Linked DNA regions of Rhodoligotrophos defluvii. The protein of the gene in region 2 interacts with the protein of the main gene of each other region in a pairwise test. Links are inferred from orthologs where the notes say so. Each region holds a gene or a part of one and is shown on either strand. Other genes may lie near its edges.

Evidence for each region.
Region 1: the proteins of minC (region 2) and E4P09_RS02805 interact in binary tests that used the Escherichia coli proteins (3 or more experiments, as listed by UniProt). The link is inferred for Rhodoligotrophos defluvii from one-to-one orthologs.

Annotation. Positions count from the first base shown.
Region 1 is NZ_SZZM01000001.1:581,783-591,695, reverse strand. What follows is about bases 7,034-9,889. They hold E4P09_RS02805 (EutN/CcmL family microcompartment protein), read left to right. Parts: upstream 7,034-8,251; coding sequence 8,252-8,527; downstream 8,528-9,889. Other genes in these bases: E4P09_RS02790 (SDR family NAD(P)-dependent oxidoreductase), read left to right, coding at 9,510-9,889; E4P09_RS02795 (microcompartment protein), read left to right, coding at 8,870-9,505; E4P09_RS02800 (BMC domain-containing protein), read left to right, coding at 8,553-8,834; E4P09_RS02810 (hypothetical protein), read left to right, coding at 7,830-8,255; E4P09_RS02815 (BMC domain-containing protein), read left to right, coding at 7,225-7,824. Outside these bases: E4P09_RS02850 (ABC transporter permease), read left to right, coding at 1-328; E4P09_RS02845 (ABC transporter permease), read left to right, coding at 331-1,152; 3-oxoacyl-ACP reductase FabG, read left to right, coding at 1,171-1,950; AraC-like transcriptional regulator QhpR, read right to left, coding at 1,982-3,034; E4P09_RS02830 (phosphotransferase enzyme family protein), read left to right, coding at 3,290-4,288; E4P09_RS02825 (class-III pyridoxal-phosphate-dependent aminotransferase), read left to right, coding at 4,307-5,599; more of E4P09_RS02820, read left to right, coding at 5,596-7,033; more of E4P09_RS02790, read left to right, coding at 9,890-9,913. UniProt on the Escherichia coli protein: Probably forms vertices in the bacterial microcompartment (BMC) dedicated to ethanolamine degradation. It may be involved in transporting positively charged molecules into and out of the BMC.
Region 2 is NZ_SZZM01000004.1:320,117-336,135, forward strand. Bases 5,436-8,266 are described here. They hold minC (septum site-determining protein MinC), read right to left. Parts: upstream 7,300-8,266; coding sequence 6,571-7,299; downstream 5,436-6,570. Other genes in these bases: minE (cell division topological specificity factor MinE), read right to left, coding at 5,470-5,739; minD (septum site-determining protein MinD), read right to left, coding at 5,736-6,551; E4P09_RS18655 (NAD(P)/FAD-dependent oxidoreductase), read right to left, coding at 7,379-8,266. Also shown: E4P09_RS18605 (ABC transporter permease), read right to left, coding at 1-57; E4P09_RS18610 (ABC transporter substrate-binding protein), read right to left, coding at 220-1,260; E4P09_RS18615 (haloacid dehalogenase type II), read right to left, coding at 1,401-2,069; E4P09_RS18620 (Lrp/AsnC family transcriptional regulator), read right to left, coding at 2,207-2,692; E4P09_RS18625 (NAD(P)/FAD-dependent oxidoreductase), read left to right, coding at 2,989-4,269; E4P09_RS18630 (GNAT family N-acetyltransferase), read left to right, coding at 4,266-4,718; E4P09_RS18635 (alpha/beta hydrolase family protein), read right to left, coding at 4,727-5,362; more of E4P09_RS18655, read right to left, coding at 8,267-8,557; E4P09_RS18660 (4'-phosphopantetheinyl transferase family protein), read right to left, coding at 8,675-9,376; E4P09_RS18665 (ABC transporter ATP-binding protein), read right to left, coding at 9,373-10,143; E4P09_RS18670 (ABC transporter permease), read right to left, coding at 10,140-11,285; E4P09_RS18675 (efflux RND transporter periplasmic adaptor subunit), read right to left, coding at 11,282-12,517; E4P09_RS18680 (type I polyketide synthase), read right to left, coding at 12,521-16,019. UniProt on the Escherichia coli protein: Cell division inhibitor that blocks the formation of polar Z ring septums. Rapidly oscillates between the poles of the cell to destabilize FtsZ filaments that have formed before they mature into polar Z rings. Prevents FtsZ polymerization.

The DNA.
Region 1 (9,913 bases), on a different replicon or contig from region 2:
GCCGCAGCAGGTCCGCGACGCCGCCTTCGACCTCGGCGCGACGCGCTGGCAGGTGTTCAAGGAGGTCGACCTGCCGCTGGCCATGCCGGGTATCGTCATCGGCTTTCTCTTGACCTTCGTGCTGGCGGTCGGCGCCATCGCCGAAGCCAAGGTCCTGGGCGGGCAGCGCATCATCCCGATCGCGCATGACATCGAGATCGCCTTCACCTATGCGCAGAACTGGCCGCTGGGCGCCGCGCTCTCCGTGCTTCTGATGCTGGTCGTGGGCACCTTCGTGCTGATCGTGCTGCGCCGCTTCGATCTCGATTCCATATTGGGCCGGAGGTGAACGTGGAGAGCACCGGCGATCGCATGCGGCGGGCCCTTCTCTGGGCATGGGCGCTCGCCGTCATCGTCTTCATGTACCTGCCGACGGTCAGCCTCCTGCTCGCCTCGAGCACCGACAGCCGCTACTTCATGTTTCCCATCCAGAGATGGGGCTTCGGCTGGTGGCAGAAGACATTCGCGTCGCTGGAGGTGCACCAGCTGTTCGAGACGTCGCTGCTCATCGCGCTTTGCGTGACGGTCATCGCCGTCGTCATCGCGCTGTTCGGCGCGTTGGCCTTTGCGCGCTACGAGTGGAAGGGCCGCTCGCTTTATCAGAAGATCGTGCTTTTGCCGATCTTCTTTCCGCAGACCGTGCTCGGCCTGGCCTTGCTCCTGTGGTTCAACGCGCTGGGCTTCACCATGTCCTGGCAGACGGCGGTCTTTGCGCATCTGGTGTGGATCATACCCGTCTGCACGCTGGTGATTTCGATCCAGGTCTATTCGTTCGACCCGGCATTGGAAGAGGCGGCGTTCGATCTGGGCGCGACGCGGTGGCAGGTGTTCCGCGAGGTGACCCTGCCGGTGCTGTTCCCCGGCATATTTTCCGGCGCCCTGTTTGCCTTCCTGCTCTCCTGGGGCAATTTCCCCCTCTCGCTCTACACGACCGGCGCGGACACGACCCTGCCGGAATATCTCTACGCCAAGATGATCGCCGGCTACACGCCCGGCGTGCCTGTGCTGGGAACGGTATCGACCCTCGGCGCCGCGCTGCTGATGCTGTGCGGATACCTCGTCATCGTCGTCCTGCGCCGCCGCGGGACCGCCGAGCCCGACAACGACCAATAATGCGGAGGAATCGTGATGCTGGCAGAATCGATCAGAGGCAAATCAGTCATCGTAACGGGGGCGAGCAAGGGCATCGGCAAGGGCATTGCCCGCGTCTTCGCCAAGCACGGCGCGAAGGTTTTGGTGGTTGGTCGGGATCTGGCATCTGCAGAAGCGGCGGCGCGCGAACTCGTCGGCATGGGCCATACCGCGAGCGCCTTTTCCGCCGACGTGACCAAGCTCGACGACATGGAGGCAATGGCGAAGGCCGCTGTGGACCGCTATGGCGGCGTCGACGTGCTATGCGCCAATGCCGGCATGTTTCCCCAGGTCAAGATCGAGGAGATGAGCCCCGAGGCCTGGGACGAGGTCCAGGCGACGAACCTCAAGGGCACCTTCCTTTCGGTGAAGGCCTGCGTGCCGTATCTGAAGAAGAGTGGTGAGGGACGCATCGTCATCACCTCTTCGATCACCGGTCCGGTCACGGGATTCCCCGGCTGGAGCCACTATGGCGCGACCAAGGCCGGTCAGCTGGGCTTCATGCGCACCGCCTGCATGGAGCTGGCGAAATACGGCATCACCATCAACGCCGTCATGCCCGGCAATATCGTGACGGAAGGCCTGGAAGGCCTGGGGCCGGATTACATGAAGGGCATGGCGGCGTCCGTGCCTCTCGGCCATCTCGGCGAGGTCGAGGATATCGGCCATGCGGCGCTGTTCTTCGCCAGCCGCGAGGCCCGCTATATCACCGGCCAGACCATCATTGTCGATGGCGGCCAGATCCTGCCGGAATCCCCCGACGCGCTGTCGCAAATGTAGCGCGCCGCATCGGCATTCGACCGCCCGGGCTTCAGTGCTTGCGCTTGCGATAGGCGCTCGGACTGATCCCGGTCCAGCGGGTGAAGGCGCGCGTGAAGGCCGACAGCTCGGAATAGCCGAGCAGCAGCGCAATCTCGGTCAGCGGCAGCTGGCGCTGGTCGAGATAGGTCCGCGCCATGGTCTGCCGCGTCAGTTCGACCGCGTCCTTGTAGGTCATGCCCTGCTCGTTCAGGTCGCGCTGAATGCTGGCCGGGGTAACGCGCAGCTCGTGCGCGATCTGGTCGAGGCTCGGATAGCCATTGGGCAGATTGACCCGCACCGCAGTCTTCACCCGGTCGACGAGCCCTTGATCGCCTGCGCGACGCGAGCCCAGCGATTCCAGGCAAGTCTCCATCATGCTCATCAGCTGCAGGTCCCGCCCGGGCATGGCCCGGTCCAGCAGCTCCGGGCGAAACAGCAGCGCATTGGTCTGCTGGCTGAAATAGACCGGCGCATCGAATGCGGCTTCGTGCTCCTTCCAGAGCTCCGGCCGCGGGTGTTCGAAATGAACTTCCACCGGCGCCCATTTTGGCCCGCCACAGTCGCGGATCACGTTGGCGAACATGCCGAGCGACAGTTCGGCATCCTGTCGGCGCTCGACGATCTCCGAGGAATAGATCTGGTATTCCAGATGCATCAGGCCGTCGGGGCCCTGGGTCAGCCGCATCCATGACGATTCCTGATGGTGGTGGAACAGCCGCACCATGGTGTCGAGCGCCGCTCCCAGCGTCGGGGCGGAAATCGCCGCATAGCCCCACATGCCGAGATCGCGCGGCTGGAACTGCTGGCCGAACCAGAGGCCGAAATTGCCGGCGCGGGTCTGTTTGGCGGCCTCCTCGAACAGCCGGCAATAGGAAGCGAGCTTCACCTTCAAGGTGGGGGCGCCGGCCATATCTGGCGCAATACCGGAATTGCCGAAGATCGAATCCACGTCCCCGCGATGGGCTTCGATGAAGTCGACGATACCGGTCGCTGCCGCCGCAAGCACGATGGGCGCACTGTGCCGCGGATCCGGGGAAGTTCGTTCCAGCAGAGCGGATGTCATTGCGAACGTCCAGCCTAAGCAGTGGATACGACAAAATGATTGCACGGTCAGCCCATGGGCTCAAGCAGGAACGAACCACTGGTCCGGTTGGGCAGGTGTCTTTATGAATCCGGCCGCATCGGGCATCACAGCTGTCAAGATCGCCGCCTCAAGGGTCAAGCTACGGCGCGGACGGCAGTCTAGCGTGCCGCATCGAGGAAGGCGTGCCCGAAGATCGGCGGCGGCAGAATGCTTCATCCGGGAGATAGAACAAGCATGAGCAACGCACTCACCACGGAAGGGCTGCGAGAGGCGATCGATGAACTGGCCGCCGCTGCCCTGCCGCGTTGGGGGATCGAGGGCGCCGACCTCACATTGATCAATCACTCCGAGAACTGGACCTATCGGGTGACGCCGCCGGACGCCGCACGGCCGGTCATTCTGCGCGTTCATCGCGATGCCTACCACACCACCGACGGCATCCGCAGCGAACTCGCCTGGATGCGCGCCCTGCAGAGCGAGGCCGGGGTCAAGACGCCTCAGGCCATCACGGCGAGCGACGGCGCCGACATCCAGTGGGTGGAGCATCCGGCCGGCGGGATTGCCCGCAACTGCGTGCTGTTCGAGTTCATCGATGGCGCGGAGCCCTCCCATGACAATCTTGCGCCCTCGTTCCGGCAACTCGGCGAGGTGACGGCGCGCTGCCACAATCACAGCCAGACATGGCAGCGGCCGCCCTATTTCGAGCGACTGTGCTGGGATTTCGAGCATTCCTTCGGGGCACGCGCCAATTGGGGCCGCTGGCAGGACGGTCCCGACTGCACGCCGGACCGCGAGAGGCTGCTGCAGCGCGCCGTGGACCTGATGCAGCGGCGGCTCGAGCGCTTCGGCAAGGGCCGCGAGCGCTATGGCCTGATCCACGCGGATTTCCGGCTCGCCAATCTGCTCGTCCACAACGGCGACGTGCGCGTCATAGATTTCGACGATTGCGGCTTGGGTTGGTTCCTCTACGACGCCGCGACCGCGGTCAGCTTCTTCGAGGATCGGGCCGATGTGCCGGAGCTGATGGAGGCATGGAAGGACGGCTACCGCCGCTGCCGCACGCTACCGAAAGAAGACGAAGACGAGTTGTGGACCTTCATATTGATGCGCCGGATGACGCTGTTCGCCTGGATGGGATCGCACAGCGAGACCGAGCTCGCCCGGACCGAGGGCCCCGGCTACAGCACTGGGACCTGCGAGCTCGCCGAACGCTATCTCAGCCAGTATTCATGAGTGGAGCCGAAGCCGACCATGGCCGATCAGACCCTCCAGAGCCCGGAAAAGCGCGAGTTCCTCGCCAAGTCGAAGACGTTCTGGAACCCGGGCAAGACCCAGGCCTGGCAGGATATGGGCGTCGATCTCGTCATCGACCGGCGCGAAGGATACCTTCTGTGGGACATGGACGGCAGGCGGCTGATCGACCTCCATCTCAACGGCGGCACCTACAATATCGGCCACCGGCATCCCGAACTGATCGAGGTTCTCAATCGGGGCACGCAGCGCTTCGACATGGGCAACCACCATTTCCCCTCCCAGGCACGCACGGCGCTGGCCGAGAGATTGGCTGAGATCTGCGGGGGCGACCTGCGTTACACCATGTATGCGTCAGGCGGTGCCGAGGCGATCGACATCGCGCTGAAAACCGCGCGCCACGCCACGCAGCGGCGCAAGATCGTCTCCATCATCAACGCCTATCACGGACATACCGGTCTTGCGGTTGCCGCGGGTGCCGACCGGTTCAAGAAGATCTTCCTCTCCGACCAGCCGGAAGACTTCGTCCATGTGCCGTTCAACGATCTCACCGCCATGGAAGACGCGCTGAAGGGCAAGGACGTTGCGGCGCTCATCATGGAGACCATCCCGGCCACCTATGGCTTTCCGATCCCGCTGCCCGGCTATCTCCAGGAGGTGAAGGCGCTCTGCGAGCGCTACGGCGCGCTTTACATCGCCGATGAGGTGCAGACCGGTCTCATGCGATGCGGCGAGATGTGGGGCTATCAGCGCTACGGGATCACGCCGGACATGATCGTCACCGGCAAGGGCATATCGGGTGGCATGTACCCGATCGCCTGCGTCGTGGTGCGCGAGAAATACGCGGGATGGCTCACCCAGGACGGCTTCGCGCACATGTCGACCATGGGGGGCGCCGAACTCGGCTGCCTCGTTGCCATGAAGACGCTGGAAATCCTGCAGCGCCCGACCGTCAGACCCATGGTCAACTACATCTCGGAAACCTTCCGCAACGGCCTCCACGAAATCATGAAGCTCTACCCGGACTTCTTTGTGGGGATCCGCCAGTGCGGCGTCGTCATGGGGTTGGAGTTCGACTTCCCCGAAGGTGCCAAGCCGGTGATGAAGCATCTCTACGAGAACGGCGTCTGGGCAATCTTCTCGACGCTCGACCCCCGTGTCCTTCAATTCAAGCCTGGCGTGTTGATGACCGCTGATCTTTGCGAAGAGGTGCTCGAACGCGTCGATCGCAGTGTCGGCCTTGCCCACGCCGAATGCCTCGGCCGCGGGCGCAGCAGGAACCGCGCAGCATGACCGCGATCGTCGAAGAGATCCTTGCCGGCGACAAACGCGCGAGCGGCGCGGCCGACCTCATGCTGCAGACCGCGGAATGGGCGGCTGCCGCTTTCGCCCGCTTCGATCGCTCGCGTGTGGACAGCATTGCGCGGGCCGCGGCGGATGTGGCCTATGCGCATGCCGGCGAGCTTGCGGAGGCGGCGGTCAGGGAGACGGGATTTGGCGTCGTCGAACACAAGACGCTGAAGAACGAGCTCACCTCGCGCGGACTTTACGAGCTTTATGCGAAACACGATTTCTGCTCGCCCCGAATCCTGGCCGATCAGAAGATGGTCGAGCTGCCGCGTCCGGCGGGCATCGTCTTTGCGCTGACGCCATCCACCAATCCCGTCTGCACCGTCTATTACAAGGTGCTGATGGCGCTGGTCACCCGCAACGCCATCGTCGTCTCGCCGCATCCGATGGCGAAAGCCTGCTCGACTCGCGCTGCGAAACTCATGGCCGAGGCGGCCGAAGCGGCCGGCGCGCCCGCCGGCATCATCCAGGTGATCGACCAGCCCAGCCTGCCGCTGATCGAGCATATAATGAAGTCGCCGCGTATCGGGGTGATCCTGGCCACCGGCGGCACGCCGATGGTGCGCGCCGCCTATAGTTCGGGCAATCCCGCGATCGGTGTCGGGCCGGGCAACGCGCCCGCGCTGGTCGACGACACTGCCGACCCGGCGGAAGCGGCCAAACGTATCGTTGCCTCGAAGAGCTTCGACAATTCGATCCTCTGCACCAATGAGAGCGTCGTCATTGCTGTCGAGCAAATCGCCGACCGTCTGCTGCAGGGCATGAAATCGGCGGGCGCCCATGTGGCGAAGCCCGAAGAGGTGGCGGCGCTGCGCGAATTGCTGTTCGGCCGCGGCAGCTTCAATGTCGGGGTGCTGGGCAAGTCGGCTGTCGAGATCGGCGCCATGATCGGCTTGCGCCTGCCGGGCAACACCAAGATCATCCTCGCTGAGATCGATCGCGTCGGCATGGACGAGCCGCTTTCGAAGGAGAAACTCTGCCCGGTGCTCGGCTTTCTCAGCGTTCCCCATGCGCAGGCCGGCATCGCCCAGGCGCGCTCGCTCATTCGTCTGTCCGGCGCGGGCCATTCCGCCGCGATCCATAGCCGGAACAGCGCGACGATCCTCGCCTATGGCGCAGCCGTGAAGGCGCTGCGCGTGGTCGTCAACGCACCGTGCAGCCAGGGTGCCGCCGGCTATGGCACTCATCTCGCGCCCGCCTTCACCATCGGCACCGGCTATTTCGGCTCGTCGTCGATCGGGGAGAATGTCGGGCCGCAACACCTGATCAACTGGACCCGCATCGCCTATAGCGATGATCCCAGGGAGGCCTTCGGCGATTTCACGCAGCTCGACGCCTGGGCGGGCGGGCCGGCCCTGGCGCTTGGCCGCGAGGCGCCGATTTCGCTCGGGCGCCTGCAGGAGGGCAGCGAACAGGTACGCAACGCTGTCTCTCGCGACGCCGTTCCGGCGCAGCCATCCGGCGCGGGGGCCATGAATGACATCTCCATCCTCCGCGAGGAGATCCGCCGCATGGTCCTCGAAGAACTCCGCGACGCCCTGCGGTCATGAGAAAGACAGCCTGACATCATGGCCGAGCTCCGCTCCTTCATCTTCATCGACCAGCTTCAGCCGCAGACGCTGTGCTACATGGCGAGCGGCATGCGCGGCCGCTTGCCGCGCACCAGTATGGCGGCGCAGATCATCGAGGTTGCCCCGGGTCTCGACATCGAGGCGCTCACCGATGTGGCGCTGAAATACGCCGATGTCAGTGGCGGCATGCTGGTGGTCGAGCGCCAGTACGGCTATCTCGAATTCCATTCGCGCTCGACGGCGGCGGTGAAATCGGCCGCGAATGCTGTTCTCGACATGCTCGACGAGAGATCCGGCCGGGCCATCGCCCCCCAGATCCTGGCATCGAAGATCGTCACGCGGATCGATCACGGCCATGCCTTTCTCATCAACCGCAACAAGTCGGGATCGATGGTCCTGCCGGGAGAGTCGCTTTTCGTGCTGGAGATGCAGCCCGCCTCCTACGCGGTGCTCGCGACCAACGAGGCCGAGAAGACCGCCGATATCAAGGTGATCGACTATCGCATGTTCGGGGCGACCGGACGGGTCTACCTGTCCGGTGCGGAATCCGACGTGCGCATGGGCGCCGAGGCCGCGCTCGCGGCGCTGAAGGGTTGACGGACATGCTCGACAAAGACGCCATCCGCAGCCTCATCCGCGAGGTGATTTCGGAGGAAGTGAAGCACCTGAGGCAGGGTCGCTTGCCCGCCCTACCCGCGCCTCGATCGGTGCGGATTTCCAGCGATGCCGATCTCGCCAGCTTCGCCCGCGAGGTGCTGAGGCTTGCGACCGACCCCGAGATACGTGCCGCGATCGAGGCCGGGCGGTATCCGTTCCGCCTTGCGGCAGACCCCTCGGCCACCACGGCTCCGGCCGTTTCCGCCGGCCAAAGCCATCGCATCGACGTCGGGATCGTGACGGAAGCGGTGATCGGCAGGCTGCCGGCCGAGGTCAAGCGTCTGCAACTTGGACCGGGCGTCAGCATCACGCCCCTGGGCCGCGACAAGGCGAAGTCGCGCAACATCAGCGTTGAGAGGACCAGGCAATGATACGGGGTCGGGTCGTGGGCCGCTACTGGGCCACAAAGCGCATCGAGCACATCCCGTCCGGAGCCTTTCTCGAGGTGGAAAGCGCCGGCGGCGGGCTCATCGTCGCATTCGACGTCCTCGGCTGCGGTGAGGGCGAGGAGGTCCTGATCGTCACCGGCTCGACTGCCGCCTCATGGCTGGGCGGCGGCAAGATCCCCATCGACGCGCTGATCATCGGCTCCCTCGACGAGATGCCGAAATCGCAATCCCAACCGAAATCCAAATCCAAGTAACTCTGGACGCACCAAGGAGACACCCATGTCGAATGCAATCGGAATGATCGAGACCAAAGGTTTCGTCGCGGCCCTCGCCGCGGCTGACGCCATGGTGAAGGCGGCCAACGTGACCGTCGTCGGCCGCGAGCAGGTCGGCGACGGCCTCGTCGCCGTCATCATCAATGGCGATGTCGGTGCGGTGAAGGCTGCCGCCGAGGCGGGTGCGGAGGCTGCGTCCAGCGTCGGCACGCTGGTCTCGGTGCATGTCATTCCACGCCCTCATCCCGATCTCGGCAAGCATTTCACAACCGCGACCGGCGCATGACGCGAGGCTAGTCGAGATTTGCGCTGGAAGCCAGGATGACCCAACTTCGCGTCTACCTGCTGGTCAAGGACCTCGGTCGCCAGTTTGCGGCCTATATGTCGACGCCGACACGGGCGCGCGGCTATCCGCCCATGCAAGGCGAGCACTCGCTGATCATCGAGGTGGCGCCGGCCCTGGCCATTCACCGCATCTGCGACCTCGCCCTCAAGCAGATGCCCGACATGGAGCCGGGCCTGCTCTATACCGAGCGCCAATACGGCATCCTCGAACTGCATTCGCCCGACCTTGCCCAGCTCGAGCAGGCCGGCAAGGCCATTCTCGATGGCATAGGCTGCAAGGCCGAGGACCAGCTGAAGCCCCGCACGCTCTATGCCGATATCCTCGACGACGTGTCGGATCAGCATGCGATCATCCTCAATAGGACGCGCGAGGCATCGATGCTGCTGCCCGGAAAATCGCTGCTGGTCTATGAGCTCGAGCCGGCGCTCTTTGCGACCGTCGCCGCCAACGAAGCGGAGCGGGCAGCACCTGGGATCACGCTGGTCGATGTCCAGATGATCGGCGCCAGCGGACGGCTGTTTCTCGCCGGCACGCACGAGGAGTGCGAGCGTGCCCGCGACCGCATCGACAAGGTGCTGGGCAGTGTCATCGGCCGGACCAGAAAGGATTGAAGGCATGATCCTGAAAGACCGGGTAGCCATCGTGACCGGTGCCGGATCCGGCATCGGTCGAGGCAGCGCCGAAATTCTCGGGCGCGAGGGTGCAGCGGTGGTGGTTGCCGACCGCGACGGCGAAAAGGCGGCTGAAACCGCGCGCGAACTGGAGCGGGCGGGCGCTCGGTCCCTGGCAGTCGTCACCGACGTGTCGGACGACCGCCAGCTCGAAGCGCTGGTGGCCCGCTGCATGGAAACCTTCGCGCGGATAGACATTCTGCACTCGCATGTCGGGATCCAGGTGGAAGGCTCGCTCGAACAGGCCGATACGGAGGGCATGGACAGATCCTGGCGGCTGAACGTGCGCCAGCATTTCCGGCTGGCGCAGCTGGCGGTCCCCCACATGAAGGCGCAAGGCGGCGGCTC
Region 2 (16,019 bases):
GCGCTGTTCCTTCCTTTCTTCCCGGGCAATGGCCTGCTCGATCGGAAGATCTGACATGCTGACAGTTCTTCCTGCCTCATGCGGCGTCGCGAGCGTGTAATTCTGCTGCTGCACAATGTCCCCTAATTGTCTGCTTGCACGGCCGAGGTGCATTATCGCGGCATCGGCAGCACCCGTCCACCTTGCGGGGCCGAGCGCTGCCGGGGGAGCGTGCCGGTTTTACTTCTGCATGAATTCGAGCCAGCGCTTCTCCGCATTCGCCCCGGCTTCCGATGCCCACCACGCCGCATTCAGCGGCACTTGGACCTTAAGGTTCTCCGGCGCTGTCGTCAGCCGCGCCAGTCGCTTCGGCTCCACATGCTGCGCGAACGCCGTGTTGAGCGGGCCGGTCAGGTAGTCGGTTGCCCAGCCTGCCTGTCCTTTGGGATCGAGCAGCGCGTTGATGAATTTCATCGCCGCATCCTTGTGCTGCGTCCCTTTCAGCACGGCCAGGCACGTATATTCCATGATCGCCTGGTTCCGGGTGAATTTGGCAGCCGCGCCCTCTTGTATGGCCGTATCCGCGCGGCCGTCCCACAGGGGCAGCATGTCCACTTCCCCGTCGAACAGCAGCTGCGTGGTTTCGGCGCCGGAGGTCCACCACACATTGATATGCGGCTTGATTTCCTCGAGCTTCTTGTACGCTCGGTCCACATCCAGCGGATAAAGGTCCTCAGGCGCGACGCCGTCTGCCAGCAAAGCAATCTCCAGCGTCGGGCGCGCATAGTTGCGCAGGGCCCGCCGGCCAGGGAACTTCTCCACATCCCAGAAATCGGCCCAGGTCTTCGGACCGTTATCGCCGTAGGTGTCGGTGTTATAGGCCAAAACGGTCGCATAGGCCGAGAGCCCCACCGAGTATTCATCCTTGAACTGCTCGGGCACCGAGGCGGCGTTCGGAATTTCCGAATAGTCCAGCGGCTCGAGCAGGCCTTCCTGCTGGCCGCGCGCGCAATATCCGGCGGAGAAGTCGACCACGTCCCAGGTCGGCTTGCCCGACAGCACCTGCGCCTTGAGAACGGGGTAGCGGTCGGCATTGGGATCGGGAACGACCCGGATGCCCAGCTTCTGCTCGGCTGGTCCGATCAGGGTCTTCTTCATCACGTCCAGAATGTTGCCGCCGTCGGTCGCGTAAGTCACCGTTTCCTGGGCGACCGCTGGAGAAAACAATGCGGCGGCAAGCACAAGGCTCAGCCCCATCACACGCGAAAAAGCAGGTTTCATCGGCTCGATCCCCTCTGTTCTGTGGCGTTTTTCGGTGAATAGTGCCCTGGGGCGACATGCCTGAACCAATGAAAATTGCTGTGGACTCTATAACACCGCCTCATGGCCGGCCCGGAAGCGGGCGCGTCTGCTTTACTTACTCACAACCCCACGAGCGCCGGCAGGCCGCCGATATCGGAAATGATGTCGGTTGCGTATTCGGGCGCGATCGGCTCGAACCCGCGTGCAACGTGAACGCGGCGGCCGAACTTGAGATCGCGGGCCGATTGCAGGTCGTACCGGTAGCTGGCCGAGACGTGCATGATCTCGGAGGGATCGCAGCTCAGCTTGTCCAGCATGTACTCGAATGCGCGGAACCGCGGCTTGTAGGCGCCGGCGTCTTCCGCCGTGAACACCGCGTGGAATGGCGCGCCCAGCTTCTCCACGTTCTGGTGGATTTGAGCATTGGAGGCGTTGGACAGGATAACCAGAGGGAATGCTCTGCCGACGCGTCCCAGAGGCTCGGGCACGTCGTCCCAAGGTCCCCAGCTGGGCACGGTCTCATAGATCTTCGTCGCGTCCTCGGGCCGATAGTCGATCTTCCAAAGCCTGCAAGTCCGCTCGAGCGCAGAGGCAATCACCTCCGCATAAGGCTTCCAGGCGCCCATCACCTCGTCCAGCCGATAGGCTGCGAAATCGCGCGAGAACGCGGGGCTCTGTTCATGCGGAATGCGCCCTTTGCTGACCATGTCGGCCATGTCGCCCATGCGGAATCGCGTGAGCGTGCCATAGCAGTCAAAGGTTATGTATTTGGGGCGAAACACGCTCATGGGAGTTCCTCGCACTGTTGATGAGGGAAAGGGTCAACCATCGGGTATGCACGTTATATTCGGTGGCTAAGGCCCAATTTCGTGCCGAATATGGCCGCCCGAACAGCAGGAAACGCTGGCCCGGGCGTCTTTGCCGCTCAATCGGCCTCGCCGAATAGAGCGTTGATCGGATAGTAGCTCTTCACGACAGGTGACTTGATCACCACGTAGCTGAAGTATTTCTCAATGCCGAGGTTGCGCTGCAGAAGGCCCTCGATCGTCTCCTGGTAATGCGCAATGCCGCGGGTGACGAATTTCAGGAGATAATCGTAGCCGCCACTGACCAGGTGGCATTCCATGATCTCGTCGAGACTGCGCGCGGCCGCCTCGAACCGCGCGAAATCACCCTGCTTGTGATCCGACAAGGTGACCTCGGTGAACACCAGGACCACGTCCCCCAGCTTCGCCATGTTGATCGCCGCGCCGTAGCCGGAGATATAGCCCGCTTTCTCCAGTCGCCGCACCCGCATCAGGCATGGGCTGGGCGACAGCCCCACGATGCCGGCAAGCTCGACATTGGTCATTCGGCCATTCTTCTGCAGTTCGCAAAGGATCTTCAGATCGATCCGGTCAAGTTTCGCCAGCCGCAATGTCAGAAGCCCTTCTCGGGCTCTCCCCGAAGGAAGAGCGACGCCCCGTTCCGGAACGAATCCACCGCAGCCCGGCGCCATATTCCAATTCCCAGAGCGGCAGGTCACATAACCCGCCGTAGCGGATAGCCCGGCTGAACCGCAAACTGTTTCGGCTTGGATCGGCAATACGCAATTCTGTGCTCGAGCTGACCCGACAAACATATTGAATATTCGATCCATCCGGTCATCTGATAGGGCCAACGGATGCGATCCGCGCGACGCGGCTGCTGTCAACCAGGATTCTCTACATGAAGACCGTCCCCTATTGGCTGGATACCCGGCCCGATTTCCGCTCCGCTTGCGTGGAGCCGCTGCCGGACAAGGCCGACGTCGTGGTGATTGGCGGCGGATTCACCGGCCTGTCCTGCGCACTGGCAACAGCCAAACGCGGCGCCGGCGTGGTGCTCCTGGAAGCCGATGTGGTGGCGGCCGCTGCGTCCGGTCGCAATGGCGGACAGTGCAACACCGGCTTCGCGCATGATTACCGGCAGGCGCGCGACCTGCTCGGGCCGGACAAGGCGCGCGAGATTTTCCAGTCCTATAATGCGGCTGTCGATACGGTGGAGCGCATCGTGCGCGAGGAGGGCATCGATTGCGCGTTTCGGCGTGTGGGCAAGCTGAAGCTCGCGGTCTCTCCGGCCGCTTTCGATGATTTCCGGCGGTCGGTCGATCTCATCAACCGCGAAGCCGACCCCGAGGTCTACGCCGTGGCCAAGGCCGATCTGCACACCGAGGTCGGCTCCGACCGGTTTCACGGCGGGATCATCTATCCCCGAAGCGCCATGCTCCATGTCGGGAAGTTCGGGGTCGGGCTCGCGGAAGCCGCTGCGCGAGCGGGTGCCCGCCTGTATGAACACACACCCGTCGTCCAACTCGAGCGCATCGCGGGCAGCCGCTATCGCGTGACCACACCACGCGGCAGCATGGAAGCCGGACAGGTGGTGATCGCCACGGGCATTTCCCGGCAAGGGCCGTTCTTCTATTTCCGCCGCCGCATCGTGCCGGTGGGCAGCTTCGTGATCGCAACCGAACCCCTGGATCAGTCCACCGTCGATCGTCTCATTCCCAAGCATCGGACCGTGGCGGTCGCCCGCAACCTAGGCAATTACTACCGCATCTCGCCGGATAACCGGCTGATCTTCGGCGGCCGCGCCCAGTTTGCGGTTTCAAGTCCGCGGGTCGATCTGCGGAGCGGCCGGATTCTCGCTGGGCAGATGCGCGAGATCTACCCCAAGCTGCGCGACGTGCGGCTCGACTACTGCTGGGGCGGCATGATCGAGGTGACCCGCGACCGCTTCGCGAGAGCGGGAGAATACAAGGGCATGTATTATTCGCTTGGCTATAGCGGCAGCGGTGTCCAGGCAGCCACCCACATGGGCACGATCCTGGCCCGAATGCTCGAAGGCGATGCCTCGGCCAACCCATACCGCGATCTGAGCTGGCCGCCTATCCCCGGGCATTTTGGTCCGCCCTGGTTCCTGCCCTTCGTCGGTGCCTATTACAAAGTGAAGGACAGGCTGGCCGCGTGATACCCGATCCGCCTCCGCAGGAATGGCACAAGGATGGCTATTGCCTCAGCACCGACCGCCGCCGGTTGGACCTCGCGATCATTCTGAAATTCCTGGCCGAGGACTCCTACTGGGGGCAAGGCATGACGCTGCCGCTTCTGGAGCGTGCCCTGCAAGGCTCCCTCCCCATGGGCATCTATGCGCGCGACGGCTCCATGGCGGGGTTCGGGCGTGTCGTTACGGATTATGCGGTGTTCGCCTATCTTCGCGACGTCTTCGTTCTCCCGGATCACCGCGGCAAGGGCCTCGCCACCTGGCTGGCCGTCGCCATTCGCGACCATCCGGCGCTCGCGACCGTCAGCACCTGGCTGCTCGCCACCAAGGATGCGCAGACGGTTTACCAGCGGGCAGGCTACCAGCCGGTGCCACATCCGGAATACTACATGATCATCCGCAAGCCACTGGCATAGATGCGAAATCACGGCGCAGCGATGCGCTCGACCCAAGCCCTCACCGCTCGCGCCATCGTCCTCATGTGGTCGGCTGCGGAATAGCCGGAGATGCTTCTGCGCGGCCTCAAGTCGTGGTCGCCATCCTCGAGCCATAGCAGCTCGATCCGGTTCGACAGCTTATAGGCGCCAACCTCCTCATACGTGCCGAATTCATCGCGCGTGCCCTGGACGATCAGGGCAGGGGTCTCGAGGGCCAGGAGATGGGCGGTCCGCAACTGTGCTGGTTTTCCGGGCGGGTGAAAGGGATAGCCGAGGCAGAGCAGGCCCGCGATTTTCCCCTGGCCATAGAGCTCGTCGGCCACCATGGACGCGACGCGGCCGCCCATCGATTTCCCGCCGATGATCAAGGGGCCCGGCGCGCCGAGCGCCTCGGCGGCGGCAACATATTCGGGCATCAGGCTCTCAGCGCGTGGCGGCGGCTTTCGCTGCCCCTGGCGGCGCGCGGCCATATAGCCGAACTCGAACCGCGCCACCCGCAAGCCTTCATCCGCCAGCGCCTTGGCGACGGCAGTCATCGAGGCCGAGTCCATCGGCGCTCCTGCCCCATGTGCAAGGAGCAGCGTCGCTGCGCCATGTACAGGACCGTCGAGCAGAAATCTCACGAGAACAACCGCCTGAACCGCCCCGAAGCACCCGCCAAAATGGACAAGCGCCGCACGCCCCCGGCTGCCCGGCTGCCGCGGCGGTGCCGCCTCTCATCATTCGCCACCTAGAGGGCGACCACAGCCATCGCGGCTGCATTGGGGATCTGGATATCGATTTCCAGCGTCGATACCTTTTCTCCACGGTCCATGGTCACCTGCACATTGTCATGGTCGACCTGGACGTGCTTGGTGATCACGGCCATGATCTCCTTGTGCAGCACGGCAATCAGGTCGGGCTGGTCTCTGTTGCTGCGTTCGTAAGCGAGCAGCAGCTGCAGGCGCTCGCGGGCCACGGGCGCGCTGTCACGGCGCTTGAAGAGGTTCCACAGGTTCATGCTGCCCTCCTTCCCAGGAGACGGCCGAGGAAGCCCTTCTTCTCCAGCGGCAGGACGAGCGGCAGGTCCTCGCCTTCAAGCCGTCTTGCAGCATCGAGATAGGCGCATGCGGCCGGATTGTTTGGCTCGCTGAGGGTCACCGGCGAGCCGATATTGGAGGCCCGGAGCACCCCTTGGCTTTCCGGAACGATCCCCAAGAGGGGCGTGGACAGGATCTCGACGATATCCTCTATTCGGAGCATTTCGCCCCGCGTCGCCCGCCCGGCGTCATAGCGCGTGACGAGGACGTGCTTGCCGACGCTCTCTCCGCGCTCGGCCTTCAAGGTCTTGGCGTCCAGCAGGCCGATGATGCGGTCGGAATCCCGCACGGAGCTCACTTCCGGGTTCGTCACGATCACTGCCTCGTCGGCGAAGCGCATCGCCAGCTGGGCGCCGCGCTCTATGCCCGCCGGGCTGTCGCAGAAGACGTAGTCGAACACTTCGCGCAGGCTGCCGATCACATCGGCGACGCCCTCCTCGGTGAGCGCGTCCTTGTCGCGTGTTTGCGAGGCGGGGAGCAGGAACAGTGTGTCCACCCGTTTGTCGCGGATCAGCGCCTGAGAGAGCTTCGCCACGCCCTGGATGACGTTGACGAGATCGAACACCACCCGCCGCTCGGCGCCCATGACCAGGTCGAGATTGCGCAGACCGATGTCGAAGTCGATGAGGGCAACTCTCTTCCCGTTCTGCGCCAGGGCCGCGCCGAGTGCGGCAGTGGAGGTGGTCTTGCCGACGCCTCCCTTGCCGGATGTGACTACAACGACTTTGCCCATATCCGTGCCTCCAATCTTGTTACGTGAGCGGGGCGACCCAAATCACGCCGTTCTCGAGAAAGGCTTGTACCGGTCTGCCGCGCGAGGATGAATCCATGTCTTCCGCCGTGCGGTACCAGCCGTCCACCGCCAGAAGCTCGGCTTCATTCTTCAGGCAGAAGATGCGCGCCTCCGCATTTCCCGTCGCACCGGCGAAGGCGCATCCCCGCAGCGCGCCATAGACGTGAATGGATCCCCCTGCGATGATCTCGGATCCGGAGCTGACCGAGCCGAGGATGATCACATCCCCATGAGGATGAAACACCGATTGCCCCGATCGGACGGGTGACTTGATGAGCAGGGAACGCGCATCTTGGCGTTCTTCCGGTCTGGCAGGCGAGGCAGCCTTTCCGTTCTGCGCGGGCTGCACGTCCAGCCCGCCGAGGCTCGCTTCCTTCGCCCCGGTGAGCAGCGGAGGCAGGTCGGGCCCCAGGCCATCCAGGCCGTAGGCCTCGATCGCATAGATCCGGATCCCGCGCTCCGCGAGTTCAGAGATCAGACCTTCGATCTCGCTGACATTCGCCGGCTTCAGGACGTTCAGATCGAGCACCACCGGGCGGCGGGTAAAGAAGCCCGGAGAGTTCTCGGTCCAGCGATCCAGCCCTCGCAGCCACTCCGTCAGAGGAGGCTCTGGCGTGAGTGCGAAGGCGACGAACGAGCGCGCTCGAAAGCGTATGGATTTCTTCTGGACGGGCGTGGCGCAATTCACAGAGGCGAATCCTTACTGACTGGTTAAAGCTAGGCTCGCCTTGGTTAATTAAAGGTAAACTAGCCGCGGAGTGCAGGTCTCAGTAGACGTGCTCCTCGATCCGCCGGTTCTCGGCAATCCGTTCGAACGCGAACGGGGTGAGATCGATCGAGCGACAATCGCCGTAGGTAATCAGCTCGCTGACGCCTGCTCCGGCTGCAGGCGAGTGCATCATGCCGTGGCCGCTGAATCCGGTGGCGAGGATGAGGTTCGTCACCTCGGGGTGGCGCCCGATGACGGCACTGTGGTCGAAAGTGTTGTACTCGTACAGGCCCGCCCACGCCCGCAACAGTCTAAGCTGCTCGAAACCGGGCACGCGGTGGGCGAGCGCCGGCCAGATGAGTTCGTCGAATAGATCGTAGTCCACATCGAGCCCGAAATCGTCCGGCGCGTTGTCGCGCGGAGGCGTGATCCCGCAGATATAGAGATGGCCCTCGGGCCGGACGACGGTGCCGCTCGTGTCGAAGATGAACGGACAGCTCGCAATCTCGGCCGGGGTCTCGAACACGAAGATGCAGCGCTTTCTGGGCACCACGGGCAGGTCGATGCCTGCCATCCGCGCGATGCCGCCGCTCCAGGCGCCGGCTGCATTCACGACGATCCCGGTCGCGAGCCGGCCTCCACTGGCCAGTTGAACCGCGCCGATATGGCCCGGAGCCGCCATGTCCAGCCCGACAACCGTATCCGCGATGTATTCCACGCCTTGCGCCCGCGCCTTCCGCCTGAACGCCTGCAGCAGGGCAGGGCCGTCGAACCAGCCTTCCTTTTCCGGACCATATGAGCCTATGCCGAGATCCTCCGTATTCAGCCAGGGGTAGCGCTGGCCGAGTTCTGCCGGGCTGAGCAGTTCGGCATCGAAGCCGCACGCTTTCTGCACCGCGTTCCGGCTCTCGAAGATGGCGACATCTTCTTTTCCGCCCAGGATCAGGTATCCGGGCTCTCTCAGGCCGATATCCGCCTCATAGCCGTCCACGCTGAGGCGCTCCTTGACCTGGCGCAGAAACGCGATGCTGTAGGCGGACATCTCGATATTGGGTCTTGTTCCGAACTGCTGCCGGATCGCGCTTGTGGACAGCGACGACGACGAGGCCGTGTAATAGGGATCGCGCTCCACCACAGCCACCTTGCCGCCGAAATCCGCATTGGCGGACAGGAAATACGCGACCGCGCTGCCAATGACCCCCCCACCGACAATCACGACGTCATAGGCTGGCTGCATGGTGAATTCCACGTCACAGGACTGAAGGCCAAGCATCCGATCCATTGCCTGGCGAGGATGCATCGCCTCAGACATACGGAGTGCGGAATGAAGTGTCCAGCCGGTACTCTGGGCGGGTCAGAGAAGGGGAACGAACCAGCCGGGCCGGTGCAGCGACACGCGAATGTCCGGGTTCTCGCACACCAGCGCGGCAATGTGATCCAACGAAGGTTGGTATTCGTGCCATGCGAGCCGCGCGCAGCCCTGGGGGCCGGAGACCTGCAGCGTGCGGTCCGCACAGGGGCTGCAATCGATCTGATCCAGGGCGTCCACGAGGCCGGTGCCGAGCATTTTCAGGAAGGCCTCCTTCCGGGTCCAGGCACGGAAGAATGCCAGCAGCCTCTCGTTTCCCGCCGACGCGTCGATGAGTGCCCGCTCCCTGGTGCTGAAACAGCGCCCGATCATGCTGTCGAGATCAGCAACGTCCCGCACCCGCTCGACATCGATGCCGACCGACCCCGCTCGGGAAAGGGCGAGAACGACATGGCCGCCCGAATGCGACACGCTGAAGCTCAGCTGGGGCATGTCCGGCAATACCGGCTTTCCCCCATCGGTCGTGTGCAGATGAATGTCTCCCGGAGCCCGATCGAGATATCGCCCGAGAAGCTGTCTCAGCATGGCGCGGCCGATGACGAACCGCGCCCGATCCTCGGCCCGGCGAAAGCGCTCGGCTCTCGCCTGCTCGTCATCGGTCAGCAAGCCGAGCAGCGGCTCAACACCAATGCAAGTGGTCTCGAACTGCCAGAGATGCGCGTCGCGCCCGTCCAGCCTCGAGGTCATCGGAGGCTTCTCAATGGCGGTTGCGGCGGCAGAGGGATGTCGCGCGCATACCCACCGCGGGGATAGATCCAGGCATCGATCCGTCCGTCGCTCATCTCGACCACCCGATCGAACAGGTCGATCCAGCGCGGGTCGTGGGTGATGACGCAGACCGCCACGCCGCGGTGGTCGGCAAGCTCCCGGAACTGTCGCATGACGTGACGGCCGAGATGGCCGTCCAGCGCGGCGGTCGGCTCGTCCGCAAGAAGCAGGACGGGGTCGTTGGCAAGCGCGCGGGCGATGGAGACCCGCTGCTGCTCGCCGCCGGAGAGCTGCGAGGGGTAGTTGTCGCATCGGTGGCCAATCCCGAGCTGATCGAGCAGCTCCACGGCCTCGCGCCGGGAGTTGCGCGAGCGCGCGCTGATCTCTAGGGCCACCTGCACGTTTTCCGCCGCCGTCAGAAAGGGAATGAGATTGGCCTTCTGGAAGACATAGCCGAAATGCGAGCGGCGAAACTCCCGCAACGTGTTGGGCTTTGTCCCGGGATCAGCGATCACCTGGCCGGCGAACAGAACCTCGCCGCGCGTGGGCGGCTCCAGAAGCCCCGCGATCATCAGGAACGTCGTCTTGCCCGAGCCGCTCGGCCCCATGATGCCCGTAAGCTCGCCCGCGCGCAGATCGAGGCTGAGGTCCGCCAATGCAATGACTTCCTGGTCCCCGCTCTTGTAAATCTTCTGCGCGCCGCGAACCTCGATCACCGTCTCGCCGGGCTGAAAGCTCGTCGTCATGACAGCACCTCCTGCGCCCTCACCACGAGCGCGCGGCGGATGGCGAACCAGCTGGCAACCAGTGTGATGGCCAGGAGCACGGCGCCGATGCCGGCAAGGTCGGGCACCTCGAGGAGCACGGTTCTCGGAAAGTGCGGATATACGGTGACCGACAGCGCGATGGCCAGAGCAAAGCCGGCGCCGGCGATGATCATCGCCTGCTGAACGATCATTCCAACGATCGTTCGGTCTCTGGCGCCGATCAGTTTCAGCAGCGCGATATGCGGAATTTTTTCCAGCGTCATGGTGTAGATGGTGAGGGCCACCACGCTGCCGGACACGAGCAGCGTCATCGCCGTGAAGGCCAGGATTTGGACCCGCAGCCGCCACAGCCGCCCGTCCAGCAGCAGCGACTGCTGGTCCGCCCGGGTGAGCACCGAGACGTCACCCCACCGCTCGATCCGCTCCTTTATGGATTCCGGGTCGATGCCGGGGCGAGCCTCCACGATGACCGCACCGATGCTGCCGGCCTGGCTGTAGCCGGTGCGGTTCAAGGCGGATGCGACGCGGTTCAGCAAAATCGCCTCGCTCGGCAGCACCCGGTTGATGGCTTGCGCATCCGGTATGGTGACGAAAAACATGCCGTCGCCCGCCATGTCCACCTGGCCGACCGAAATGCCGACCACGGTGTAGTCGTCGCGGCCAAGGCGAATCACATCGCCCATCTGCAGGCCGGTGGACTGGTCGGCGATGGCCTCGTAGCGGCTGGAGTAGAAATACCGGCCGGCGATCAGCGGAATCCAGCTACCGGTGTCCTTGGGGAAATCGATGCCGGTGACGGCAAGCCGCAGGGGCTTCCCGTTGAACGAATATTGCTGATTGTACTGGATGAACCGGCGCACGGACTTGACCCCCGGAACCCCTTCCACGCGGCGATCCAGCGTTGCCGAGACGGCCGATGTCTCCGCGAAAGGACCGCCGCGGCCGCCTTCCACCACCCACAGGTCGGCGCCGATATCGTTGATGATCAGGAGCGCCTCATAGACGATGCCGCGATAGAGGCCGATCATGCCCATGGTGGCGCCGAGCAGCATGCCGACGCCGAGCGCCGTCAGGATGAAGCGCACAGGGCTGAACCGCAGGTCTTTCGCCGCAAGGTTCACTGCGTCTTCCTGCTCGGTGAAACAGGCTCGTAAGGATACCGGCCTTCGGGATCGAGCACGGCATCGCCTTCACTGAGGCCGTGGGTGATCTGCACGTCCGTTCCGCTGAGATAGCCGAGCGTGACCGGCGTCCAGACGGCGCGCCCGTCTCGGTCGACCCACACCCCGGCGCGGTTGTCCCGCCGCGTGATGTAATTTTGCGGGACGGCGATGGCTGTCGTGGTCGATGCGCCGAGGACGGTGACATGGGTGCGCTGGCCCATGGCCCAATTCCGGGGCAGTTCCTTCAGGGTTATATCGACGGTGAACTCCCGGGTCTCTTGGTCGACTTGGCGGCTGAGGCGCAACACCTTGCCCTCGAAAGTGCGGCCTGGCTCCGACGCGAAGGTCACCCGGGCATCCTGACCAGGCTTTATGCCGCCCATGGCGGATTCGTCGAAGCGCGCGGAAACGATGATCGTGGCCGGGTCGACGATCTGCATCAGCGCGGCGCCGGGCATCAGCAGGTCGCCCACATTGCGCTCCCGAAACACGACGACCCCGTTTAGGGGCGAGCGGATGGTGGCTTCCGCCAGCCGTGCCTCCAGCACCTTCACATTGGCGGCGGCCGCAGCGGCCTCCGCCTGCGCTCGCTGCACGCTGGTCCCGGCCCGGACCAGATCCGCCTCGGCCTCCTTGTAGGCCGCCTCGACCACGGAAAATTCCGCTTCCGACACCGTTTTGGATTTCAGCAGCGGCAGCCGCCGGTCGTAGTCGCGTTTCGCCTTGTCGAAGGAGATGCTCGCCCGGTCCCGCGTGCTCTCCGCCTCCGCCACCGCCCGCAGCGTCGATTCCGCCGTGGCCTTGGCCGCCGCCAGCTCGTTCTCGAGATCGGTGGATTCGAGCGTCGCCAGCACCTGGCCTGTGGTGACCCTGTCGTTGCGGTCGGCATTGATCGCCGTGAGAAAGCCTTGAATCCGGGCGGTGATCGTCACCCGGTTGATCGCATCGAGAAGCCCGGGGCCGGTCATCTCCAGGCCCATCATGCGCTGATGCACCACATGGGCATCAACCGAGGTTGGAACGAGGTACCAGCCGGCGAGCAGCCCTGTCCCGGAGCAGGCCACCAGCAGCATGGCTGCGACGCGGAAGAACCCCTTCGGCAGGCGTTCCCTGTATGAACGCGGCTCGATGCGCGCCCGCCCGCTGAGCCTGTCCTGCGCCGGGCGGAAGTGTTCTGGTGGTTTCAGCACCGCTCAGCTCGTCTCGCTCGTTGCGACGATCGGCCCAATCGCATCTCCTTCCAGGCCCATTCGATCGAGGATCTCGGCAAAGATCGCGGAGGCTTCGGCCTGCGTGAAGGATAGCCGGTCATAGCCGAAACGATAGCTCAGTCCATCCGCGCCTTGGAAGCTTCTGATGTCCACCTCGTACATCGTGTGGGAGCGGATGTGCGCCGGTCCCACATTCGAGACCTTCACGATGCCGAAGTCGATCTCGCCCGTGCCGCCAAGCCGTTGCAGCGGCGAACTGGAGGCGCCCTTTGCCCACCGCTCCACCGTCTGCATGCCGGCATTGTACCGGGCCATATAGGAGCCGCCGGCGATGATCTCGTCGCCAAGCGTGCCACCCAGCATGCCCAGGAACGACATGTGCTCGAGCGAGCGATCGAGCTGTGTCCTCATCTCGGCGGCCAGCTGATCCGTCGAGGGTGTGGTGCGCACGGCGGCCCGCACCAGGGCAAGATCCGCCGCGAAGCCGACGAAGTTTGCCATCCGCCGGTCCGTGCGCATCGCAATGGGCACCGACATCATGATCTCGTCTACGCCACCCTTCCTGGCCAAGACCTGGGCGGCGGCCGCGATCAGCAAGCTGCTTTCGGTGATGCCAGCGGCACGCACGCGATCCTGCAGCCGCTGCTGGCCAAACGGCGTGGTCACGGCGACGAGCTCGCCGGCCTCGCCGCTGCGGATGTGATCCACATTGGCGGGGAGCCCTCGCGCCGTGCGGCCCAGATGGGGCAAAGGCGGCATCGGCGCCGCATAGAGCTGGCGCAGATAGGCTTCCGCGGCTCGCCGGCCTTCCGGCATGGAGGCCGGATCATAGAGCGGTATCGCTGCTTCCGTACCCAGCTCGACGGGCGGCAGGACCATGCCCACGAACGCCGCGATCATCTCCTCGACGATGAGGCCGAGCGACCAGCCGTCCACCACCGTATGATGGGCCGCGATATGGATGATGTCGCTATCCCGCCGGCGCAAGACCATCAGCTGAAACAGCGGGTCTCGGAACGGATCGATGATCCTCTCGCCGAGGGCGTAAAGGCGCGCATCGAGTGCCGCCTCATCCGCATCGCTGAGATCCTCGACCACGATCGGAATGCGCGGTGCCGTATCGATTAACGCTCGGAAGCGGTCGCCATCGACTTCGAAGCGGGTTCTCAGAGACTCATGGCGCCCGACGACCGTGTCGTAAGCACGGCCGAGGCGCGCTATGTCGATTCGCGGCCGCACGCGAATGGCTCGCCCGAGACACCAGAATGAAGCATATGACGTGCTGATGTCGGGCTTGAGCAGTGTGCGCAGCAGCCACGCCTGTTTCGAGGACACGCGGACCTCGCGCGCTCCGGCGCGCATCGCGGATCTCTCGCCGGCGGTCTTGGCTTGCACCGGCACAGGCTCCGACTGAAGGCGACTCGGCCGCTGCGGCACCGTCCAGTGGACGGGCTCGGCGGCAGGTCCGGCTTGCTCGGCGCCCCGCAATGCCGCCAGCTCATCGACCATCCGGCCAAGCAGCACCTCTGCGAAGGCCCGGTCCACCACGTCGAGATCGACCGTGAGGGCGAGATGGTGGCCGCCCTCGACCGGCACCACGTCCAGCCGGATTTCATTGGACGGCTCGCTGAGCTGATCGAGAAGCGCGTCCACCCTATCGCTTCCCCGGTCATGGCGATGGAGCATGGCAAAGCCGATCTGCCGCAGATGGATGTTGCCCGCGCGCAGTTTGCTTTCCAGCGCCGCTTCTATGTCAGCGGTATCAAAGCGCCTGTGGCTCAGCCCCAGCTTCAACGCATGTGAGATCCTGCGCAGAACGTCGCCAGGCTGGTCCGGCAGGTTGTGCACCACCACCGGAAAGCTGTCGGCCACGGGTCCGACGACACCGGGCGGCAGGCCGCGGCGCGCAGGGTCATGCCGTTCGACGAGCACGGATTCCGTGCCCGTGGCATGGGCAAGGCTGCGCACGAAAGCGGACAGGAATATTGCTTCCTCCTCGTGCCCGTTCACCGCCGCGCCTGCGGGATGCTTGACCAGAACGGTTGCCCGGCCGGCTGGACCTCGGTTCATGCCGAGGCCGGCTGGCGCTGCCGCCCGCCCACGATGGGGCATGGTCAAAAGCTGCGGCGCATCGTCGAGGATTGCCGACCAGAAGGAGAGGTGCCGTATTGTCTCGGGGCTGCCCTCGCCCGACCGGCTCATGGTCGCGTAATGGACGAAGCCGGGCCCCTCCGCTGCCGCATGACCCTGCACCATGTCGGCAATCGCCTGCAGGGCCAGCATGGGGGAGATCGCATCCGCCACCGCTCGCTGCGCCTTGGCCACGAGTGTGTTTCGGCAATCCCCATCGGTGCACAGACCGAAGCGCCACAGCGCCCCTTCCTGGCCCGGCGCTTCGAGACCCTCCGGGCTGGCCACAATCTCCAAGGCAGGCGGTGCAGCAAGCTCGATGCTGAGCCGGCCGTCCAGCTGCCGCTTGCCCACGAGCCGCAAGGCATCCTGCTGCCTGGCAAGCTCGGACAAAGCCGCCGCCACCGCGGCCGTTTCCACCGTCGCGTCCAGCGCAAGCTCCGACACGCGGATTTCCGCCGCCGCGAGGGGGGAGGTCATCGGCAGACCGGGCCTGTTGAGCTCCGCGAGCTGCCGCGCCAGGGGCTGGAAGGCCGCCTCATCGGCCACGATCTCCCCACCTTCCGCGCAAGCGCGCGCTTCCGCTGCGGCACGAGTGGCCAGCACCGCCTCGAACGCATTCGCCACCACCACCGACAGCCCCGCGACCGTGGGCGTCTGCAGGAATTTGGCCACGGGAATGTTGATGTCGATCTGCGCCTCGATCCGGTTCTTGAGCTCGAACGACGAGAGACTGTCGAGGCCAAGCTCGCTGAGCTTCCGGTCGGCAGGAATCTCCGCCGGCTTGACCTTCAACACCTTGGCCACTTCCGTGCGGATGAGATCGGCCAGCATGCCCTCCCATCCGCTGCGGGGCGCGGTGACCAGTTCCGCCTGGAACCGCGAATTGCCCGCGGCACGGCGCGCAAACAGCAGCTTCAAGCGCGGGTTGGCGGGCGCGCCAGCCACCGTGCGTGCAACCTTCGCCCAGTCGACGGCTGCGTAGGCCACGTTCTCCCGAGCGTTCCGCAGCGCATAGGCCAGGGATTGCGCCGCCTGGTCATGCGGCACCAGCCTGATGCCCGTGCTTTCAAGATAGTTGGTCAGCGCCTCAGAGCGCGAGACGAAGCCGCTGCCGCCGATGGCGCCCCAGGCGATGGACACGCCGGGCAAGCCGCGGCTGCGCTGGAAGGTGGCAATGGCATTGAGCACCGAATTGGCCGCGGTGTAATTGCCCTGACCGGACGAGCCGATCACCTGCGCGATGGAGGAGAAGCTCGCGAAGAAATCCAGCGAAAGACCTTCGGCCAGCACGGCGCGGTGGAGGTTCCAGGCACCGGCCACTTTGGGGCGGATCACGCGCTCGATCTGG